DNA from 2 places in the Planococcus shenhongbingii genome. Region 2 is predicted to be linked to the other one. Evidence: riboswitches for the same ligand, from Rfam matches in the RefSeq annotation. Region 2 holds a riboswitch; the other holds the start of a gene.
What was found. A riboswitch is a leader RNA that binds a small molecule or an ion and turns the genes downstream of it on or off. The one in region 2 is predicted to bind S-adenosylmethionine.
Positions count from the first base shown of each region.

Region 1 (9,197 bases), 850 kb from region 2:
ATGCCGAATTCCGCATTAATCTTCAGCAGCAAATCCAGAATCGATTCGGTGGTTTCAGGATCAAGTGCGCTCGTCGCTTCATCGCTGAGCAAGACATCCGGCTCTTGTGCAAGGGCACGGGCAATGGCGACACGCTGTTTTTGTCCGCCTGATAATTGGGCCGGGTAAGCGTTTTTCTTTTCCGTTAAGCCCACAATCTCCAGATACTTTTCCACTCGCTTTGGAATTTCCGCAGCTTCCACTCCGATCAGCTTTAAAGGAATGGAGATATTCTCTTCGACTGTAGCGGTGCGAAGCAAATTGAACCCTTGGAAAATCATGCCGATATTTTTGCGTTCTTCCAACAGCTCGCTTTTCGACAGCTCCGTAAACTCCCGGTCATTCAGCCGCACTTTTCCAGCGGTTGGAGCTTCCAGTAAATTGACGCAGCGGATCAACGTGCTTTTCCCGGCTCCGCTATAGCCGATGACGCCATGGATTTCCCCTTTTTTCACATGCAGCGATACATCGCTCACTGCCCGGATAACTCCTTTTTTCGATTTAAATTCTTTTGAAACATTCTCTAGTTGAATCATGCTCGTTACACTTCCTTCTAAATAGGAAAGGCCCGTGGCATAAATGCCACGCGGCTCTCCGAATTTTACCAGATTGGCAATACAGACCCATCGAATTCTTCTTCGATAAAGGCTTTGACTTTATCAGACTGATAAGCCGCGTTCAGCTTTTCAAGTACAGCGTCGTCTTTGTTTTCTTCTCTTACCACAATATGGTTGACGTATGGAGAATCGCTTGATTCCAATAAAATCGAATCTTCAAGTGTATTTAATCCTGCTTCAATCGCCCAGTTTGTGTTGATGGCTGCTGCGTCCAGTTCGCTTAACTGCTTCGGAATCTGCGCTGCTTCCAACTCGATAAACTCAAGTTCCTGCGGGTTTTCTTCTACATCGAAAACCGATGCCGTTTCTTCCGTTCCTTCTTTCAGCGTGATGATTCCCGCTTCTTCCAGGATGAACAAGGCACGAGCGCCGTTCGTTGGATCGTTCGGCAAACCGAATGTTGAGCCTTTCGGCAATTTTTCAATGGAGTCATATTCGTTTGAATAAACGCCCATTGGGTTTAGAATCGTTGTAGCGCCAGGCACCAGAGTCGTTCCATGATCTTCATTGAACGCTTCCAGGAATGGTTTATGCTGGTAGCTATTGACGTCCAAATCGCCTTCAGAAAGCGCCGTGTTCGGCAACACATAATCGGTAAAGACTTTCAGCTCAATTTCCAGTCCGTCTTCTTTAGCGACTTCCGATACCACTTCCATGATTTGCTCATGGGGGCCAGAAGTAACACCCACCACTAATTTTTCTTCGCTCAATTCAGTGGACTCGGCATTGCCGCTGCATCCTGCCAATAAACCTGCTGCAAAAGTTAAAGCTGTAAAGACGCCTAGTTTTCTCATTTTAATATCCCCCAATAGTTTTTTAAGCTCGAAATACGAAAAAGCCTCTCTTTCCATAAAGAAAGAGAGGCACAAATTTATCGTAAATTCATCCTCTCTTATCTTTCAGAACTTTTCAGTTCTGCTGGATGTAGCACCTTTCCATGTGATTAACATGGATGGTTGCCGAGCTTCATAGGGCCAGTCCCTCCGCTACTCTTGATAAGAGATTAGTTGCTTATTCAATTGCGAAACCTTATTGATAAATTTAGCGCATTAACACATCAAAGTCAACGTTTTCTTAATATTATTTTTTCTTCAAATTGTATATTAATTATCTTCGGCGTTTTACTTCAACCAAAACCTTTGATGAACTGGCAGTTAGCGGACAAGCAATCGGATTCAAATTTCACAATTCTTTACATCTTCTTTGCAATAGATTATCAATGCTTTGAGATACTGTTGTTAACAAGCAAAAGAAGGTGTTGGAGCACAGGAGCAAAAGGCAGAAAAAAAGAGGCTATCTCCAAAGCCAGCAAAAGCCGGCTTCTCAGATACCTCTTCTATCGTTCAGTTATTTAATGGGTTCGACCGGTTCGACAGCCGGTTCTTCAACCGGTCCTACAGCCGGTTTGTTCAAATAATTATAGTCGGCTGGATTAATGGGCTTGAATCCATCAGGTGTATAGAATCTCAGCAAGTCGCCGTTGACTACCCGGTCTGACAGCTGCAATTCATAATTCCCATACTGCTGGAGTTTTTGCGCTTGTTCCAGTTGATTTTCTTCGATCGGCATACCTGTTTTCGGATCATAGAAATTGTCGCCGATTGAATAGATCTCCGGGCTGGCATAATCACCATTTCTGAAAGTCACCAGTTCTTCATGTTCATCGGACAATAGATCTGTACCGAACTGGATATAATTCTGTGTTTCAACTCCAAGCAAATGCATCACAGTCGGCAGAAGGTCAATTTGGCCGCCATACGTATGGTTGATGCCGCCTTCCATGCCTGGCACGTGAATGAACAGCGGAACCCGCTGCAGCTTGGTATTTTCAACTGGAGTGATTTCTTTCGAAAGCACTTGTTCCATCGCTTTATTGTGATTGTCGGAAATTCCGTAATGGTCGCCGTACATCACAATCATTGTGTTGTCCGCTAAACCGGATTGTTCCAGATCCGCAAAAAACTGCTGAATCGCTTCATCCGCGTAGCGCGCCGTCTGGAAGTAATTATCGACACTTGCATCACCCGTCGTGCCTTTTCCGATTGTCGTCAACTCTTGGTCGATTTTATAAGGGAAATGGTGTGACACCGTGATGAATTTCGAATAAAAAGGCTCCGGCAATGTGGCCAGCATATCTGCCGACTGTTCAAAGAACGGCTTATCCATGACGCCGTATTCTGCCATATCTGCTTCAGTCAAGCCGGTATAAGACTCAATATCAAAGAAATGGTCATAGCCAAAGGATTTATAGATTTCAGAGCGATTCCAGAATGTTCCATTATTGCCGTGGAATACAGCTGATGTATATCCTTTATCCTTTAAAATGGCAGGAGCTGACTGGTACGTATTGTCGCTTTTCGTAATAAAAGCCGATCCTTTGGACAAACCGAATAGCGAGTTTTCCAGCAGGAATTCCGCATCCGCTGTTTTACCTTGAGCGGTTTGATGGAAGAAATTATCGAAATACAGTGTGTTTTGATCTTTAATCATTGAATTTAAAAACGGAGTCACTTCTTCCCCGTTCAATTTATAGTCCATCAAAAATGTTTGCATCGATTCCAGATGCAGGTAAACAACATTCATCCCTTCAGCTGCACCGAAATACGCTTCGTTTGGAGCTGCATGATTGGCTTTTGTGTAGTTCAATACTTCTGTGACTTCGTCGCTGTCAGCCAATACTCGTTGAGAAGAGGATTTAAGCGTTTCAACGGAGTCGTAAAGAGCGTAATTATACATGCCTAAATACTTCACAATATAACTTCTGTCAAAACCGCGGGTCAATAATTCCGGCCGGTCTGCTTCTGCCAAGCCAAGATTAAAGAACGAAACGGCCAATGCGATGGTGATGACCGGAAGGACAGTTTTGGTTTTGAAGTTGCGGGACTCTTTCTTGACTCTTTTCGAAAATACTAAATATGCCAGTAAAACAACATCCACAAAGAAAAGTAAATCGGTTGGCTGTATCAGTGTAGCGATGCTGCCGCCCAAATCGCCGAAATTCTGTGTTTGGAACATTGTCGGCAACGTGATGAAATCACTGAAAAATCGGTAGTACACCACGTTCGCATACAAAAAGACAGACATGAGGATATAGATTACTAGGAGTGATATGTATTTTCGCGTTCCTTTAAAAAAGAGCGACAAGCTTAAAAGCAACAGCGCGGATCCGAGTGGGTTGATGAACAGCAGGAACTCCTGGAGGAATCCGTCGACATCTAATTTAAATTGTGTTTTTTGGGATACATAGGTCTTCATCCATAGCATAACAACAGCTAATAGAAAAAGAGGTACATACTTGTTATAAGTTTTAGTATTCGCAGTTTTGTTTTTCTCCATATTGCACCTTCTCATTATTAAACTTCACGGGAACTGTTCGGACATTGAACTAAAAAAGCTTGAAGTCAGATAACCTCAAGCGAGAACTTCTTACAAAGAATGACAAACTCCATTTTACTAAAATACTAATAAAAATGACAGTTTAAAGTTTTCCGCTCTCACAGCTACTGTTTCAAAAGAAATAAAACCCTCTATATTTTAGGAACGATTCGCCTTGCTTAAGGTTCCCAAAGCTTGGTTTTTCATTTCCAGTGCGGGCGGTTATTTTCCCCGCTGGCTTTCGCATATTTCGCTGTGAGATAAATAACCCGTTCCGGCTCGATTGTTAGCCATTCTCAGCGTCTAATGAAATAATATTATTAATTCGTATAAGCAACTTTGACTAGTCTTATAACGAAGCTGTTGTTTTATTAAAAAGTGATTAATGTTTGATTAAAATTTCCCTATCTTTCTAGTTTACCACAAATAGGGAAGTTCTTCCAAACTATTTAAATGAAATTGTTCCATATCATATTCTTCTCCTAACAAAAACAAGCAGCTACTGAAGCAGGAGACAAATTATCCTGCAGCAGCAGCTGCATCAAATACTTGAGCCAGATGTACTTACAGCCGGAAGCCAATAAACCTTTCCTACTTTAAAGAGCCCGTTGTTTCCAATCTTCCAGCACCGCTTTTTCTTTCTCTGGATCCAAGCCTGCTTGGCGCTTTGTTACGGTTCGCGCAGCTTCCCAGGCGAGCGTGTCGCGAACCGTTTCGCTGACCGGCCGGAACGTCAGCCCGGCTTTCAGCGCTTTTCGAATGTCGACCGTGAGGAAACCGGCCATCTTTTCCCGGTCCGGTATCCATAGCGGCATGTCCGTCCAGCCTTCGACTCCATGACCCAATAAAAAGTTTTCATCAACCCAGCACAATTCCGCATCGCTTTCGGCAACCGCCTTGCAGACTTCCAAAAACTTCTTCATCGTCAACTTTTTTTCAGGCCCTGTCGCATTAAAGGTTCCGGTAGTCTGCGCTTCCACCAGTTTGACGATCCACTCGGCCAAGTCCCGGACATCGATGAATTGCACTTCTTTGTGTCTTCGTCCCGGCGCCAGCACTTCCCCGCCTTTTGCAATGCGAGTTACCCAGTAATTGAAGCGGTCCGTGAAATCATGTGGCCCAACAATAAGCCCCGGCCGGATGATCAAACTGCGAGCAGGAAATGCCCGCTCCACTTCCTGCTCGCATAAAACCTTCAATTCCCCGTAACGTTCGCTGATTGCTTTACTGGCTTCCATTTTCTTCAGCTCTTCTACTTTTTCCGGTGCCAGCTGCCCGACCGCATGATTTTCATCAATTCCCGGTTCTTCCAATTCTGCATAAACTGAGGCAGTTGAGATGAAAGTATAATGCCCGGCTGCATCATTGAGCAGCTCGGCTGATTCCCGGACAGTCCACGGAACATAACCGCATGTATCAATCACTGCATCCCACGAACGCCCTTCCAGCGCCTTTAAATCCCCGTCCCGGTCTCCAATCAGCTTCTCTGTCTCCGGAAACAACTCCGGATTCGCTTTCCCGCGATTAAACAACGTCACTTCATGCCCTTTCTGAAGCGCTGTTTCAGCCAGAAAACGGCCCAAAAAACGAGTGCCTCCAAGAATCAAGATTTTCATATCCATTCCCCTTTCTTTTTTCAAAAAGGTTTATTAAAAAATCGAATCACAGTCATTTCTTCTGCAGCCATCAGCTTATAATATTCTACTGCGGCAGCGGACATTCCTTTTTTTCCATAGAAGCAACATTTTTAGATATACTTGAGTTATTACCTATATAAACAAACCCAAGGAGGAAAACACATGACAAAGACAAACAGCAGCAAAAACGAATTGACACCAGAACAACGCGAAGAACTGCTCAGCACATTGAAAGACCGTTTCGAGAACAACATCACTCGCCATGAATGGATGGAATGGGATAAGATTCAAGCCAAGCTGGAGGCGAATCCTGCCAAGCTGTGGTCGCTCTATGAGATGGAACGGACGGGCGGGGAACCTGATGTTGTCGATTACAATAAAGCGGAAGATGAATATATTTTCTATGATTGTTCAGAGGAAAGCCCGAAAGGCCGCAGAAGCGTTTGTTATGACCCGGAAGCGCTGGAGGCGAGAAAGAAAAACAAACCTGAAAACAGCGCAATCGGCATGGCAGCAGACATGGGCATTGAGCTATTGTCGGAAGAACAGTACCGGGCGCTGCAAAAATTGGGGAATTTCGATTTGAAGACTTCCAGTTGGGTACAAACCCCCGAGCAGATCCGGGAACGCGGCGGCGCTCTTTTCTGCGATCTCCGCTACGGGCAAGTCTTTTTGTATCACAACGGCGCAGACTCCTATTACGCTGCCCGGGGTTTTCGCGGTGCGTTGAAAGTTTAAACGGATGAAAAAGGAAAGGATTCTGTGTAATACAGAACCCTTTCCTATTAAAAATTGTCTAACCAACCTATTTGTTCAATTACTTTGCTTCTGGCTTCTCTTTTTCCATCGAGTTGAACAATTGAGTCGATGACAAGGCGTTGAATGGCATAGAAACATTGTGTTTGATGCCTTGGTTGTAAGACGCGATTAAGTCTTTCAATAGAACAGCCAACGCAGTTTCAGATGTCCACTCAGAAACATCGCTCCAGTTGCGTACTACCCAGCTGTCGCCTGTGCTGACTTTCAATAAGTTCAGGACTTCTTCTTCAGGCAAGTTGTAATGCGCACCTAATTTAAGGCCTTCTGCTACGGCATTCATGTTGATGCCGAGGATTAAATTGTTAATCAATTTCGCTGCCTGGCTATTGCCGACTTCTGTGCCATAGTAGAATGTGTTCGAGCCAACTGCATCAAAGTAAGGCTGTAACGATTTCACGATTTCTTCTGAACCGGAAGTCATAATCGACAACGTACCTGCTTGAGCACCAGATGCCCCGCCGCTCACTGCTGCGTCGATCAAGTTCAAATCACTTTCTGCTTCAACCTTTTTGCTTAATTGATTCATCGTCTCCGGATCCAATGTACTCATGACAATGATGGTTTTGTTTTTCGGTTGAGCCGATAACAAGCCGCCTTCGCTAAAAATGATGTCGACGTTTTGCGCATAGTCACGAACCATCGAGATGATCGCTTCGTCGGATTGTTCCGCTACTTCTTTCAAAGTCTTAACCATCGTGATTCCTGCTGCTTCCGCTTTTGGATAAACCGCCGGGAAGGCGTCGTATCCGATAACTTCAAATCCAGCTTTCAATAAGTTGACTGCCATTGGGAAGCCCATTGTTCCTAATCCTACAAATCCAATTTTTTTACTCATGTCGAATTCCTCCTAATAGTGTGTTGAATTTTTGGTGGTGCGGATTCGTTCTGATTTCATCGTTCTTTTAATGTTCTTCTTGTTTCGTGATTAAGCTAAACCTACCAACGTCATGATGATGATGACAACCAGCGCGATCCAGTGGGTTACGTTAATACTGATAAAGGCATTTTTGAAGGTGTCTTTCATCGGCAATCCCGTCAAGCTGTTGAAGATGATTAAGAAGCCAGAGTAAGGGACGATAGCCAATGCCCCCGCCGAGATGGCAATCGTACGGTGGATCGTTTCAGGATTCATGCCCATTTCCAGATAAATCGGGGCAAAGTTCTGGACTGCGATTCCGATGGCTCCAACTGCGGAAGCGGTGATCCCGCTGATCAGACCTGTACCGATCATCAGTGACAGGATCGGAGGTCCCGGAATCGATTGGATCATTCGGAAGACGCCTTTGAACGCTGGAACACTGGTGGTAATGCTACCAAATGCAATGGTACTGCCTGTCGTAATGGTGGATGCCAATGAGTCGGCAGCCCCTTCGTTTAATGCTTCTCTTTGTTGAGTGATTTGTTTACGGAATAAAACCGCACTCAGTAAAATCGCTACAATCAAAGCCACAATGATGATATTGTTCACTGAACTGAAAATCAGGATGATGGCCAGCAAAGTGACAATCGGCAGCAAGCTGACAAGGAATGAAGGCAGTTCACGGTCGACGACCGCTTCATCTTTCAATACGCCGTCTTTCACTTCGAAGGTTTCGTTCTTCTTCAAACTCTTATTGAGCGACCATTTCATGAATAGCAGGATGAAAACAATCGCAACAATCGAGGTCACAATCCCAATCAACGGTGCTGCTGTCAGAGAAGTACCCAAGCCCGTTGATGGCACAATATTATGCAGGGACGGTGCCCCCGGCAGCATCGTCATGGTGAATGTCGATGTCCCCCCGAAAATCGGAATGATCACCAATTTCCAGGAAATGTTCAACTGTTGGAAAATCGGCTTCGCCATCGGAATCAAAGCAAAGATGATGACGAAGACGTTAATGCCACCGTATGTGAGGATGGCGGAAATGATGAACAATGCCACTAAAGCATTGTACGGGTTCTTCGTTCCGACCACCGACAAGACTTTATCGGCGATCGAAACCGTCGCCCCACTCTTGTCCATATATTTCGCCAAGATCGAACCCAATAAGAAGATGGCAAAGTTGGCCGCAATAAATCCGGCAAGTGCCGTCATATAGGAGTTTTCTTTGCCAAATACCGTCTCCAGTATCGGGACTCCACTGAACAGCAGGACGACAATCGTAGCGATGGGAGCTGCCACGATGATACTGAACTTTTTCACAATAAAGAGAATGATTGTCAGGATTCCTAACGCAATTCCCAGTAAACCCAATATATCCATTTTATTTTTACCTCATTACTTTTTAGTAGTTTTACTCTTCCAAGAAAACTTGCTCAGTATGCGCATACAATGCTCATTCTCTTTTTCCACGATCAAAAAATCTCGAATTCAAGATATATAACTCACAAGTATGGCAACAGCTTTATGTCAATGCCTTATCCAGTTTTTATGCCTTGTGAAAATAAAACAGAAATTCTCTAAAAAATCTTATTCATTCACCATCCATTTCTTCTCTTCTAAGTTAAAATTGTTAACGACCCATATAGTATACAATCCAACTGATTATGAGTAAAATGAATGTTTAGAATGATAATCATCTATATTAATCATGGTTAGGAGTTTAAAGATATGGACATACGCCATCTTACTTACTTTATAGAAGTAGCTAAATATAAAAGTTTCACGGAAGCGTCGAAGTCCCTTCATCTGTCACAGTCTACAATCAGTAAAGTAGTCAAAGACTTG
Region 1 is NZ_CP129235.1:800,577-809,773, reverse strand. It holds gene QWY16_RS04050 (methionine ABC transporter ATP-binding protein) at 1-575, opposite strand, end outside; gene QWY16_RS04045 (MetQ/NlpA family ABC transporter substrate-binding protein) at 641-1,450, opposite strand; SAM riboswitch class I at 1,546-1,658, opposite strand; gene ltaS (lipoteichoic acid synthase) at 2,004-3,992, opposite strand; gene QWY16_RS04035 (SDR family oxidoreductase) at 4,628-5,647, opposite strand; gene QWY16_RS04030 (DUF4256 domain-containing protein) at 5,831-6,406, shown strand; gene QWY16_RS04025 (NAD(P)-dependent oxidoreductase) at 6,486-7,322, opposite strand; gene QWY16_RS04020 (GntP family permease) at 7,413-8,732, opposite strand; gene QWY16_RS04015 (LysR family transcriptional regulator) at 9,081-9,197, shown strand, end outside.
Region 1: linked by a shared signal. The riboswitch ahead of QWY16_RS04045 (MetQ/NlpA family ABC transporter substrate-binding protein) and the one ahead of QWY16_RS19120 (transporter substrate-binding domain-containing protein) in region 2 are both predicted to bind S-adenosylmethionine.

Region 2 (9,197 bases):
TTAAGTATTAGCTATAAGAAAAATCACTATTTGAATCGCTTGAGAGAGAAGCTGGAAATATCAAAGGCGCTTTGGCCTTCCAAAGCCATTTGGCTCAATACTTCTCCCATCGCGCTGCCGAATTTAAAGCCATGCCCCGAAAAGCCGCAGGCAAAAATGACTTGCGGATGGTCTGGATGATAATCAACGATAAAATCATGGTCGTGCGAGTTTGTATACAGACAGGTTTTTCCTTGATTCAATGTGCCGTTTGCTTCCGGCATATAGGTTTGAAGCATATGCCTTAAGTCGCCTTCATCGCTTTCATACAGTCCGAAGTTCTGGGTATGCACGTCCGGGTCAATCGACTGCCCGCCATCCGATTTTCCGATTTTGAGGCCGGCACCATTCAAATTAGGGAAACCATAAGCTTTTTTATCACCGTCCTCGATAAAGAAGGCTGGAAATTTGGCACCGCTGAACAGATCGGAAGGTGCATCAAACCAGCCGACGGCTTTGCGTGTCGGCTGAATCGGAAGGCTTAACTCCGGCAATAACTTTGCGGCCCAGGCACCGGCAGTGATAATTACTTTTTTTGCATAAAAGAGAGTATGGTCGGTTGAAATTTTTATCCCATTTGCATTATTCACATCGATGTGCCGAACGGGTGTATTGGGGACAAGATTCGCACCGTTTTTAAGAGCGGTTTCCTTGTAAGCCCGGATGGCCGCCTCGCTGTAAATGATTCCCGATCCTGCTTCAAAGCACCCGATAAAGTGGTCCGGCACCGAAAAACCGGGCCACCTGCTTTGGATTTCCTGGCCGTTTAAGATTTCCAAAGGGAGATCATATTTCTGAGCGGCCGCGATTGTTTCTTGCAGAAAAGGCGAATCTTTCGGGCCAATGCCAAGAACACCGGTTTTTTCAAAAATTTTGTAGCCTGTCTGCTGTTCGAGCTCCTCCCATAATCGCTGGGCACGCTTCACAAGCGTCACGTATTGTCTGCCTTCACCATAAGCATGCCGGATCAAGCGGGTGTCCCCGTGATGGCTTCCGTTAATGTGCGGCGGGTCGAAGGCATCAATTAGCAGGGTCTTTGCATTCTGTTTCGCCAAAAAGGCGCCAGCAGCCATTCCCATCGTTCCCGCACCTACGATGGCTACATCATATACAGGTTCTTTTGTCATTGCCAGTTCGCTCCGCTCTTTTTTAAATTTGGGCCATTGTTCAGAAAGTCAGGACAGCATAAAGTGAATTAGTAAAAAGGCATAAGAAGTATTATTAGATAGTATTTAAGATTCGAATTATTGTCAAATGGGCTGTTCAAACTTTGAAGTAGGGCAGAGGAAGCCCTCTTTGCAGAGATTTCAACCGCAACTACAGCGCTGGCCAGTAAAATGAGCTCGTGTATTTCGATCATATTCTTTCTGTTTTCATAAAAAATAAGCGATAAAAATTCAAAATAGAGAAAAATGTATTTGACAGAACGGGCAATGTAAAATACTATCTGTATTATGTAAAAATTAAATAACTTATCAAGAGAGACTGAGGGACAGGCCCAATGACGTCCAGCAACCATCATTTTTTATGAGAGGTGCTAATTCCTGCAGAGCGTTTGCTCTGAAAGATAAGATCTAGATTAAAACCTATTTCCTATCGGAATAGGTTTTTTGTGTTTTTTGGCCTCATTCATTCAAGCAGCGCAAAGCTTTGGGTATGAAAGAACTTTGCGACTCTCTTTACCAACAAAGGAGTTTTAACATGAAAAGAAAACAGTACATATCCCTTTCTCTGGTTTTATTGCTAGGCGCAGGCGGCGTTCTAAGCGGATGTTCGTCAAAAGAAGCAGCAAGTGCTACAGGCGAGCAAGTGATTCTGGTCGGAACGCAAAACGATTATCCGCCTTTTGCTTTTGCGGATGAGAACAACGAACTGACCGGATACGATGTAGAAGTGGTCAAAGCGGTCGATGAGAAATTGGACGGCTACACGTTCGAATTCACCGCCGTTCCATGGGACAGCATGTTCCTGGCGCTGGAATCCAATAAAATCCAGGCAATTGCCGATCAAGTCGCAAAAACTCCGGAACGCCAGGAAAAGTATTTGTTCACCGATGAATCTTATTTTGCAGCGGAAACCGTTATTGCTGTGAAAACAGGAAGGGAAGACATTCAAACCATTGAGGATTTGGAAGGCAAGAAAATCGGCGCTTTAGCGGGAGATTCTTACACATTGTTGCTTGAGGAGTACAACAAAAAAGCAGAAAAAGCGATTGATTTGAAGTACAGTGAAAGCGGCAACCCTTCAGAAATTTTGCAGGATGTGCAAAACGGCCGGCTTGATGCTTATGTAAACGATCCGATCATGATTAATGCAGTCTTGGAGAAGAATGATTTGGACGTTGAAATTGTCGGCCAGCCTTTGGTTAATGATGATATGGGAATCGTATTGAAAAATGGGGAGCAGGGCGAAGAATTGAAGGCACTGATTGATCCCATTTTGGAAGAACTCAAGCAAGATGGCACTTTAGTTGAACTATCGAAAAAATGGACTGGCGGAGAGTACATCCCTGAATAGGTTTGTGGAGGGGAAGAGACAATGGAGAATTTACTGGATATCAATTTTTTAATAGAAAGCTTTCCGGCAATTATTTCACGGCTGCCCATCACCATAGGGATTGCGGTAGGTTCATTGATTTTAAGCTTGTTTATTGGCGTGACTACCGCCCTCATCAAAATTTACCGGATCCCGGTATTAAGGGTGATTTCATCCATTTACGTATCTTTTATCAGAGGAACCCCTTTATTGGTTCAGATCTATCTTGTATTTTATGGCATACCGAAAATTATTTATTATTTGCAGATCGAATACGGCTGGCTCCAATCGGCGGACGTCAACAGCATTCCACCTGAAGTTTATGCGCTATTGGCGTTTTCCGTGAATCTGGGAGCATACTTGTCCGAAACGATCCGTTCCGCTATTGAATCGGTTGATCGCGGGCAGTTTGAAGCCGCTAAATCGATAGGCATGAGCCCTGCACAGATGATGCTTAAAATCATTTTCCCGCAGGCTCTGACAGTAGCCATACCTAACCTTGGAAATATGTTTATCAGCACCATCAAAGATACCTCTCTTGTTTTCATTATTGGCGTTATAGACATTATGGGGCAAGCCAAAATTCTCGGTTCCCGCGGGTTAGCATTCTTTGAAGTGTATATCGCGGTATCGATTGTCTACTGGATTCTTTGTATAGCAGTAGAGCGATTGCTCGTGAAAATCGAGAAACGGGCTCGCAGATATGAAAGAGGGATTGCTGCATGATCAAATTGGAAAATATCCATAAATATTACGGTAACCAGCATGTGCTGAAAGGGATAAACCTTACAGTTGCCAAAGGTGAAGTGGTTGCCATTTTAGGGCCAAGCGGTTCAGGTAAATCAACATTATTGCGGTGTATTAATTTTTTGGAGCAGCCTAGCGGCGGAATTGTTGAAATCAACGATAAAAGAGTAGATGCTGAAACAGCGAGTAAAGCAGATATCGTTTCTTTAAGAAATTCGACAGGGATGGTCTTTCAGCAATACCATCTATTCAAGAATTTTACCGTTCTGCAAAATGTGATGGTCGGTTTAACCAGTGTCAAGAAAATACATAAAGTTGAAGCTAAGAAAAGAAGTATTGAAATTTTAGAAAGGGTAGGTTTAGCGAATAGGTTAAGCCACTACCCTGCACAACTTTCAGGCGGGCAGCAGCAACGGGTTGGGATTGCTCGTGCACTTGCACTCAATCCGGAAGTCCTATTGTTTGATGAACCGACTTCCTCACTTGATCCAGAACTGGTTGATGAAGTTTTGGCAACGATCAAAAAGGTAGCCAAGGAAGGAAATACGATGCTTATTGTGACACATGAACTGAATTTTGCACGTGACATTTCAGACCGCGTCATTTTCATGGAAGATGGCCTCATTGTTGAAGAAGGAACAGCTGAACAACTTTTTAATGATCCTAAAGTTGAGAGAACGAAGCAATTTTTAAGCAAAGCAATCAGAACCAATTAAAAAATGGTGAAATGAGCTTGGATAGAGGAAGGATGTTTGGATTGAACCCGATAGAGCAGATTTTGAATAGATTTCCTGTCGTGATTCTTGATGGTGCCATGGCCACAGAGCTTGAGAATCATGGCTGTAATTTGAACGATCGCTTGTGGTCCGCAAAAGTATTGATGGAGGATCCTAAGCTGATCAAGCAGGTGCATATGAGTTATTTTGAAGCGGGAGCGGATTGTGCGATTACTGCCAGCTATCAGGCAACTATTAAAGGGTATCAGGAAAGAGGATTAACTGGGGAAGAGGCAATTGGATTGATCAAAAAGTCTGTTCAAATTGCAGCAGAGGCCCGTAATGAATTTTGGGCAGCGTTAAATGATAAATCCAACAGGCCGAAACCTTTAGTTGCGGCTTCTGTAGGTCCATATGGTGCTTTTCTGTCGGATGGCTCTGAATATCGCGGTAATTATTCTATCAGCGAAAGTGAATTGGTCGCTTTTCACCAAGAGCGAATCAGGGCATTGGTGGAAGCAGGGGCCGATATTTTAGCGTGTGAAACCCTCCCATGCCTGATAGAAGCTAAAGCCATTCTAGAGGTGCTGAAGGAATTCCCGGAGGTTTATGCCTGGTTCAGCTTTAGTGCCAAGGATGGCCGCCACATAAGCGATGGAGAAAGAATTTCCAGTTGTGCGGAATGGTTGGATAAAGAACAGCAAGCAGCTGCAATCGGCATTAATTGTTCAGCACCCGATTTTATAGAAACGCTGATTGGAGAAGTAAAAAGCCGAACTTCCAAACCGGTAATTGTTTATCCGAATTCCGGTGAAGAGTATGACGCCATAAGCAAGACATGGGGGGAAGAGTCTTCAACAAATCACTTTGCCTCTAATACACAACGATGGTATAACGCTGGAGCTCAACTGATTGGAGGTTGTTGCAGAACAACCCCAGAGGATATTTCAGCCATTGCTGCATGGGGACGTAATACGGAAAAATAATAGCCAAAAAGGCACCAGGAAAAGGTATAGAGAGCCTGATGTCTTTATTTATCCCAACTATTGTTATAATAAAAGAGTGTCAAAAGCTGAACTATAGCTTTGAACACTCTTTTTTTGCACACAACACGGATTTTACTACTACATCAAGCAGGAAAGTATGGAATCGAAAGCAACAGCAAGTGATTCCTCTCGTTTAGTTGTTACTATAGAATTTAATAAATTGGCGGTAAAAGAAGGAGCCTGCATCCCAAAAGGATGCAGGCTCTATTTCGTTCCTTGCTTTAAACCCGATGATTTTTTGTAATGACTCTGGCGCAGCACTCAGGACGGTAGCGCCTTAACTTTAAATGATTTTATCTAAAGCCAATATGATCTCTGCGGCTTCTTCGACCGCTGCTGCATCGATTCCTTTATAGAACACAAGACGAACCAAATCAGTTAATGCCAATAAAAATATCTAATTTTTCTTATAAATATAAAAATCTATTGATTTCGTATAAAAAATTATATAGTGTGTTAACTATAGATGAAAAGCAGAGAGGAGTTTTACAATGCACAAGATACTTGAGACATATATTCCGATAGCAGAGGTCATTGCAAAAACTTTTGGCCAAGATTGCGAAGTTGTAGTGCATGATTTAACAGTCCCACAAAACTCAGTTGTTTATACAGTTAACAACCATGTAACGGGCAGAAAAGTAGGACAAAGCTTTGACCACCTCATTACAGAAGTATTGCTTTCCCAAAACTTCACGAATGATTTTTCAGCAAATTATTATTTTCAAACGGAAGATGGCAGAACGATAAAATCTTCTACATTGCTCATCAGGGATCAAGAAAAAAAAGTAATGGGGGCGCTATGCATCAATGTTGATACCACGGCCATTACGGAGAATATCAACTGGTTAAGCAAGATGATTCCAGCCAACCCCAATCAATTTCCGAAATCTGTTCCTAAGCAAGAAAACCTTAGTGAAATGGAGCACATACGGGAAATCGCCGATGAATTAATCGACAAAATCATAGGGGATAAACCACTGGAAAAACTACGGCGGGATGAAAAGGTCGAGATGATTCGTTTTATGGAAGAAAAAGGGGTTTTCTTAATACGCGGAACAATTGACAAAGTAGCTGAAAAATTGAATATCTCCAAAGTAACGGTCTATAGCTATATCGAAGAAATTAAAGGGAAAAGCAGTAGCTCAGAGAAAGTTGTATAAATTTTTTCAGATCTTATAAAATTTTATCCGATTTATAAAATAAATTCTAAGGAGAAATCTAATGATGAAATTCATTTCAATTGATGGGGCGAAAGCGAATCCGGGCCATTATTCAGCAGCCACACAACAAGGCAACTTTCTATTCGTTTCAGGCCAGCTGCCAGTCGACCCTTTTACGGGAGAAGGAAGCAGTGGGGATATCGCGGTCGAAACAAAACAAGTATTAGCAAATCTAGACCACATTTTAAAAGCAGCGAGTGCTAAAAGAGAAGATATCATGAAGGTCACTATTTACATTTCAGATATTTCTTTATGGAATGCCGTAGATTCATTATATAAACAGTATTTCGGTGAGCATAAGCCAGCGCGTGCTGTTGTGCCCACGAATCAGCTGCATTATGGATATTCAATTGAACTTGAGGCAGTTGCTTATATCAGCGGGGAAAAGAGGGATTGAGGATGAACTATATTTGTTCCGGCTGCGGTTCCAGTTACCCATTGGAAAGCAATAAATGGAAATGCGATTGCGGAAAGCTGTTGAACCTGGAATATGAGAAAAAGGCAATTGATTTTTGCGAAACTTCCATCTCGCGAAATCATTCACTCTGGAAATACATCGATTCACTGCCATTTGAAGAGGAAGATGTGTGGGAAGACATTACATTAGGAGAAGGGGGTACGCCACTCATCAAACTATCCGAAAATGTCTATGCAAAAGCTGAATATTATATGCCTACGCTGTCATTTAAAGATCGGGGTGCTGTACTGCTCATTGCCATGGCGAAAAAACTTGGCATTGACCGAGTCGTTGCAGACAGCAGCGGAAATGCTGGCACTGCAATTGCTGCTTACGGGGCCAGAGCAGGAATCCAATGTGATATTTTCGTTCCGGATTCCACCTCCAGTAAAAAAATAAAACAAATCGAAGCACATGGTGCTGTCATTCATAAAATTCCGGGAACGAGAGAAGATACAGCAAAAGCGGCAATCGCCATGGTGGAAAAAACAAATTCATTTTATGCTAGCCATATATACAATCCCATCTTTTGGGAAGGTACAAAAACGTATGTTTATGAAGTTTTCGAACAAATGAATGGCGAATTGCCGGATGCATTCATTATTCCAGTCGGAAATGGAACATTGCTGATGGGAGCTTATATTGCCTTGCAAGAATTAATGGCAAGTGGCCAAATTGCGAAAATGCCTAAGCTTCTTGCTGTGCAGGCAGAAGCTTGTGCACCCGTCCTGCATGCTTTTGCTGAAGGAAGAAATACAGTTGATGCTATCAAAAATTCAGGAACTATAGCGGAAGGCATTGCCATTTCAGCACCCGCCAGAGGAACAGAAATTTTACAAGCTATCCGGGATTCAGGCGGTGATATAATCGGCGTATCTGAGGAAAGTATTATGGATGCGAGAAATGAGCTTGCGTTAAAAGGAATCTATGTTGAAATCACATCGGCAGCTAATTACGCCGGATATCTGCAATACTTAGAGAAGTATCCTGAATTAAAAGAACAAAAAGTAGTGTTTCCTTTATGCGGAGCCGGTATAAAGAGTAATTAGGAAATTGATGGAAATAAGGGGATCTGATACGACTGCTTTCTCAATTTTAATTACTGAAGGAGTGCTTTTGATGAAAATGACAGAATTAGATACACCAAGCTTATTGATTGATCGAGAGATAATGATGGATAATATCCGCAGAATGCAATTGTATGCTGATCAATATGACGTTCACCTTCGTCCGCATACGAAAACGCATAAGATGCCTGCACTAGCAAAACTACAAGAAGATGCAGGGGCCAAAGGAATTACTGTGGCAAAAGTCGGCGAAGCAGAGGTAATGGCTGAAAACGGATTGAATGATATCTTCATTGCAAACGAAATAGTAGGCAAAGTTAAGCTGAATCGTGTAAAAAAGCTGGCCGAAACAATTGATATTTCTTTTGGCGTTGATAGCATCGAACAATGCGAAATGATTGAAAATGTATTTAGTGATAGTCATAAGCCTGCTCAGGTTCTTATCGAAATTGAAGTGGGTGAAAATCGTTCAGGTGTCATAGAAGAAAGTGATTATATTCGTTTGGTCGATTATATAAAAAATTGCTCTCATGTAAAACTAAAAGGGATCTTTTCCCATGATGGCCATACATACAAAGCAAAGGATCTTGAAGATTGCCGCCGTCTTTACAACGAAGCACAAAAGCGTACGCTTCGCTTTGCACAACTGGCAGAGGAACAGGGATGTAAGCTTGAAACAGTCAGCATTGGATCTACCCCGCCGCTGCTGCACGATTTTGGAGTTATGGAAGGGATTACTGAGCTGCGAGTCGGAACTTATATTCTCATGGACGTATCCCAAGGAAATGCAATCGGTTCCTATTCTACCTGCGCTGCCAGTGTCCTGACGACCGTCATCAGCAAACCGACGAATGAACGGGTCATTACCGATGTCGGGGCCAAGGGACTGACCATGCAGACAAGAAGTGAAGGGATTTGTGCCACTACTGGAATAGGCTATATCAAAAATTCCGATCAGGTTCATATCGACCAGCTCTTTGATGAACACGCCATTATATATAATGAAGAATTCCGGAACCAAATTGCAATCGGTGAAAAGCTGGAAATTATCCCGAACCATATATGCCCGGTCTGCAATCTCTATGATTATGCTTATCTTGTTTCCGAAGGAGAGGTCGTGGAAGAAATCTCGATCTTAGGCCGAGGGAAGTTACAGTGATCACGTCTATGAAATTAATGAGAAGACAAAAGCGAAACTGCACCATGGAACTAAGCATATCCATCGTTGAGAGTTAAATCCAAGTAAGTGACAATTGTCTGTGAACCTGTGTTGTCCTTGTTCGGCTTTAAATCGATTAATCAAGGGCATATTAGTTCCGCTGAGGAGTTAGTATACGTAGTAGTAACGCATATTCGCGAAAGAGCTCAGT
Region 2 is NZ_CP129235.1:3,931,242-3,940,438, reverse strand. It holds gene solA (N-methyl-L-tryptophan oxidase) at 27-1,166, opposite strand; SAM riboswitch class I at 1,509-1,613, shown strand; gene QWY16_RS19120 (transporter substrate-binding domain-containing protein) at 1,741-2,556, shown strand; gene QWY16_RS19115 (amino acid ABC transporter permease) at 2,578-3,300, shown strand; gene QWY16_RS19110 (amino acid ABC transporter ATP-binding protein) at 3,297-4,037, shown strand; gene mmuM (homocysteine S-methyltransferase) at 4,079-5,023, shown strand; gene QWY16_RS19100 (helix-turn-helix transcriptional regulator) at 5,575-6,243, shown strand; gene QWY16_RS19095 (RidA family protein) at 6,305-6,700, shown strand; gene QWY16_RS19090 (threonine synthase) at 6,703-7,809, shown strand; gene QWY16_RS19085 (D-TA family PLP-dependent enzyme) at 7,880-8,986, shown strand.